Regions from separate parts of the Bacillus sp. YH3-2-B2 genome, predicted to be linked through region 2. Evidence: riboswitches for the same ligand, from Rfam matches in the RefSeq annotation. Region 2 holds a riboswitch; the other holds the start of a gene.
What was found. Region 2 has a riboswitch for thiamine pyrophosphate ahead of ACWJJX_RS16445 (TIR domain-containing protein). Riboswitches for the same ligand answer to the same signal wherever they lie in the genome.
Positions count from the first base shown of each region.

Region 1: it holds a riboswitch for thiamine pyrophosphate, as region 2 does, so the genes downstream of both, thiC (phosphomethylpyrimidine synthase ThiC) here and ACWJJX_RS16445 (TIR domain-containing protein) in region 2, are expected to answer to the same signal.

Region 1 is NZ_JBSJQE010000001.1:2,438-4,896, forward strand. It holds gene ACWJJX_RS00095 (hypothetical protein) at 28-312, shown strand; partial or broken gene ACWJJX_RS00100 (Type 1 glutamine amidotransferase-like domain-containing protein) at 398-975, shown strand; TPP riboswitch at 1,025-1,135, shown strand; gene thiC (phosphomethylpyrimidine synthase ThiC) at 1,261-2,459, shown strand, end outside.
Region 2 is NZ_JBSJQE010000004.1:346,570-349,028, forward strand. It holds gene ACWJJX_RS16435 (dihydrodipicolinate synthase family protein) at 1-287, shown strand, start outside; gene ACWJJX_RS16440 (hypothetical protein) at 343-723, shown strand; TPP riboswitch at 841-944, shown strand; gene ACWJJX_RS16445 (TIR domain-containing protein) at 1,022-1,486, shown strand; gene ACWJJX_RS16450 (thymidylate synthase) at 1,483-2,459, shown strand, end outside.

The DNA.
Region 1 (2,459 bases), on a different contig from region 2:
TATGTTACTTCTCATTTAACATCATGGATCCCTCATATGTTTATTGCGCCGTCTCTTTTTATACTGGGGGCTGTTATATCCTATTTTATCGGGTCATCCTGGGGGACTTGGGACGCTGGCGGTTCAGTTACATACCAGCTTATTATTAGCGATCGGGGCCGTGTTTGCGAGCGGAACATTTGGTTTGCTTCTCCCCTCAGTGATAATACGGTGTTGGGGATCAATGTTGTGAAGTATGCCCGTTCGAAGCTTGTTCCGGCGATTATCGCCGCGGGGATCTCCGTTATGTTATACGGTGCGTATTTCAGATAATAAATACTTTTTGAAGGCGTTATCCGAAATTGGGATAACGCCTTTTTAATGAGCTGTTATACTTGAGAAAAAAGAGGTGATGACATTGAAGCAGATTATTACAATGGGCGGCGGGGGGTTTTCAATGGAGCCGGATCATCTTGTGCTGGATCAGTATATTTTAGAGCAGTCGGCGCGGTCAAAGCCGAAAGTTTGTTTTTTGCCGACGGCAAGCGGAGATTCGGAGAATTATATCAGCAGGTTTTATCAGGCCTTTCAAAAGCTGCGGTGTGAGCCGGATCACTTGTCGCTGTTTAAACCGCCGGGTTCTGATCTCAGATCCTTTCTCATGAAGAAAGATATTATATATGTCGGCGGCGGAAATACGCGCAATATGCTTGTCTTATGGAAAGAGTGGGGGCTTGACCTTATTCTTCGTGAAGCTTGGGAAAACAGCATCATCTTGGCGGGTCTCAGCGCCGGCCGGTGTATCACCGCCTGATTTCCGAAAAGAAACTCAGGGCGGGCTATGCCGCTGATGACGGCGCTGCGCTTCATTATAAAGACGGTCAGCTGTTCCGGGCTGTCTCTTCCCGGGAAACCGCAAAGGGTTATCGGGTTTTTAATACCGAAGAAGGCGTTCGGGAAACAGAGCTTATGACCGTCCCGTTATCTGAATTTTGATAATATGCTTTTTTTTGTACACAACTTATGTTACGATGAGAGCGAAATCAATAGTTACTGGGGGTGCCCGTCTGAGCGGGCTGAGAGAGAAGCGGCGGCTTCTTAACCCTTTGGACCTGATCTGGTTCGTACCAGCGTGGGGAAGTAAAGGTTTTATTATTGTTGATGAATGAAAACAATAATAGTTTCTTTCTGACTGCAAAACCGGGTTCTTCTTTGAACCCGGTTTTTTTGTGCTGGTGCTGAGCTTGGTTCTGTTATTCAAATGATAAAGGAGAGATTTGTATGCAAAATCAATCAGTACAGCAAGCGAACATTTCCATTATGTCGAGTTTTTCCGGCAGTAAAAAGGTTTATGCAGAAGGTTCTTCGCCCGACATACGAGTGCCGATGCGGGAAATCAGCCTGAGTGCGACTACGGGGGCATTCGGGGAAGAGGAGAATGCGCCGGTCCGTGTTTATGATACGAGCGGACCGTATACAGACCCGGATGTACAGATTGATATTCATGAAGGTCTGGGGGCGCTCCGCACAAAGTGGATTACCGGGCGCGGAGATGTAGAAGAATATAACGGCCGGACCGTGAGACCTGAAGACAACGGCTATAAAAAAGAGGGCCGTGCCGCCGAATACCCCGGCCTGCAGCGGAAACCGCTTCGGGCCAAGCCGGGGAAAAATGTAACACAATTGCATTATGCGAGAAAAGGCATCATTACGCCGGAAATGGAGTTTATCGCAATTCGCGAGCATGTGTCTCCCGAATTTGTCAGAGACGAGGTAGCCAGCGGCCGGGCGATTATTCCTTCTAACGTCAACCACCCGGAAAGCGAGCCGATGATTATCGGCCGGAATTTTCATGTGAAAATTAATGCCAATATCGGCAACTCGGCTGTTACATCTTCTATCGAAGAAGAAGTCGAAAAAATGACGTGGGCGATTCGCTGGGGCGCCGATACGATGATGGATTTATCCACGGGAAAAGACATTCATACGACGCGTGAATGGATTATCCGCAACTGCCCCGTGCCTGTGGGGACGGTGCCGATTTATCAGGCGCTTGAAAAAGTTAATGGCATTGCCGAGGATTTAACGTGGGACATTTATCGTGACACATTGATTGAGCAGGCGGAGCAGGGCGTGGATTATTTCACCATCCATGCCGGCGTATTGCTTCGTTACGTCCCGTTAACGGCTAAACGCACGACGGGAATCGTATCCCGCGGCGGGGCAATTATGGCGCAATGGTGCCTGGCTCATCATCAGGAAAGCTTTCTGTACACGCATTTTGAAGAAATTTGTGAAATCATGAAGACCTATGATATCGCTTTTTCACTTGGTGACGGGCTTCGTCCCGGTTCGATTGCGGATGCCAATGATGAAGCGCAGTTTGCGGAGTTGGAGACTCTCGGAGAATTGACGGAGATTGCGTGGAAGCACGATGTGCAAGTGATGATCGAAGGGCCGGGTCATGTGCCGATGCATAA
Region 2 (2,459 bases):
TACTCATATGCGGCACGACTGGTGAACAGCATTCACTCAGCATAGATGAGCGCCTTCAGATCATTGAGTATGTTAATCAGCGAAAATTTGAAGATGTTGAACTGAAGTTCGGGGTTTCAGCCGTAAGAACCAGTGATGCCGTCAAACTGATGAAATACATTGAGAAAACCAATATTGATTTTGTACGGATTGTTTTTCCTCCTTATATAAGACCGACACAGCAGCAAGCCGTTTGTTACATTATTCATTCATCAATTGACTTCATATTATTTCATTTGATAACATAAAATGGTTATTGTGATTAAAAAAGGATACCCGTTTTTATAAAAAGGAGTCATAACGTTGCTGAAAAGGTTTTTTCTTGTTTTTCTTACGCTGATGATGTCTATATTTGCTGTATTCGCGGCGGCTGAAGAGTCTCCCGGCGATCGTGTCACTTCTTTTGACGAGCCTATGATTTTATTGATCTCACTCGGAATCATTTTATGTTTGTTCATTCCGCCATTCGTCATGTCCTTTTTTAGCAGCTTGGTTGTAAGAATCATATCCGGAGTCTATCAATGTTTTATCGTTCTCACGTTTGCGGGCCTCATTCCGATTGGATTTCTGATTCCCCATGGCTTTTTGACAATTCTTGCTGCCGTTCTGGGGACTTTGGTCAGTTCAGCGAGTGTTGCCGTGACCTTATTCGTTGGCAGGAAAAAAGAGGCCGGAAGGTTTTAAAACTAGTGGGTAAGCTGCAATATTGAAGGGGAATCCCAGTGATATCCGCAGCGCTTTTTGCCGGTCATTGTTTGACTATTTATATGGAATAGCATAGAATTAAAGTAAATATTTATAAAAAGTCACTAGGGGAGCTTTAATAGCTGAGAAGAGACAATACGTCCTGACCCTTTGAACCTGATTTGGTTAATACCAGCGTAGGGAAGTGAAAAATTAGAGAGATTCTTTATCTTATCTATATTTAAGCCACTTTCCATAGAGGAAAGTGGCTTTATTTATTTTGAAAGGGTGATATGAAGTGGCGACTAAAAAAGTTTTTCTGGCAGGGCCTTTTAAAAGTTTAGTAGATGAGAAAACTGGATTGATGAGTACGTATGAGAGGGGAAAGCTGGAATCATTAATTTCCTTTTTTGAGAATGAAGGATGGCTGGTTCATAATGCTCACAAGCGGGAAGGGTGGGGGAAAGATTTCATGACACCCCTTCAATGCACTAAAATTGATTTTGATGAAATAAGCACTTGCGACCTTTTTGCAGCATTCCCCGGATCACCCGCTTCTCCCGGAACACATATAGAAATTGGATGGGCTTCCGCCTTGAAAAAAAAGATCGTGCTATTTCTAGAAAAGGACAAGGATTATGCTTTCTTAATTCAAGGGTTAAATGCAGTGGCGGATGTTGAGTACATCAGCTATAAAGATACAGATGATTTATTAGAGAACATTAAAAATATCTTTGCAGCATATAAGGCGGAATCTCAATGAGAAAGAGAACTTTTCATGAAGCATATACGGAAACGCTGTATGACATCTATCACAACCCTGAATTTTTCAATTCACCGCGCGGACAAAAAAGCAGAGAACAATTGAACTACCATCTGACTCTGGAAAATCCAATAGAACGTGTCACTTATTTATCCTCAAGAAAAACCAATATCGTGTTTAATTTTGCTGAAGTGTTATGGTATTTATCGGGGAGTAACGACTTAGATTTTATCAGTTATTACAATAAAAAAATGCCTTCATATTCAATGAATAAAAAAACATTAACAGGCACTGCGTACGGGCCTAAAATATTTGAATTCGGAAATGCAAAACTAAATCAATGGAATCGAATAAAAAATCTTTTGACACAAGAAGATATTGATTCAAAAAGAGCATTTATTCAAATATTCGATGCTTCGGAACTCTTCGTTTCAGAAAATATAGATGTTTCCTGCACAATCGGTTTGCAGTTTTTTGTGAGGGAAGGCGAATTATACATGTCTTCTGTCATGCGTGCAAATGATGCTTTTCGCGGGATGATCAGTGATCTTTTCTCATTTACCTTCATGCAGGAATTAATGGCCAGAGAACTGCGTTTAGAAGTCGGAGAATATTTTCATAATGCGGGATCAATCCATATTTATGATTCAGATCATGAATGGGCGAAAACGGTGCTTGAGGAAGCTGAAAATCACCATGATATTCCGGAATTTGAATTTCCGAAAATGCCTGAGGGAAATAACTGGCCGTCCATTGAAACAGTCTTAAAGTACGAAGAATTACTTAGGAAAGATCAAATTTCTATGACAAAAAACGATATTGAAATGCTTGATTTACCTGATTACTGGAAACAGATTCTTTTCCTTTTCAGTATATACCAGCATATTGCATATAAACGGGATATGGATCATTCTCTATTTCAAAGTTTACTTCCTATATATCAATTTTTCGTCAGGAATAAGTGGTTTCATTA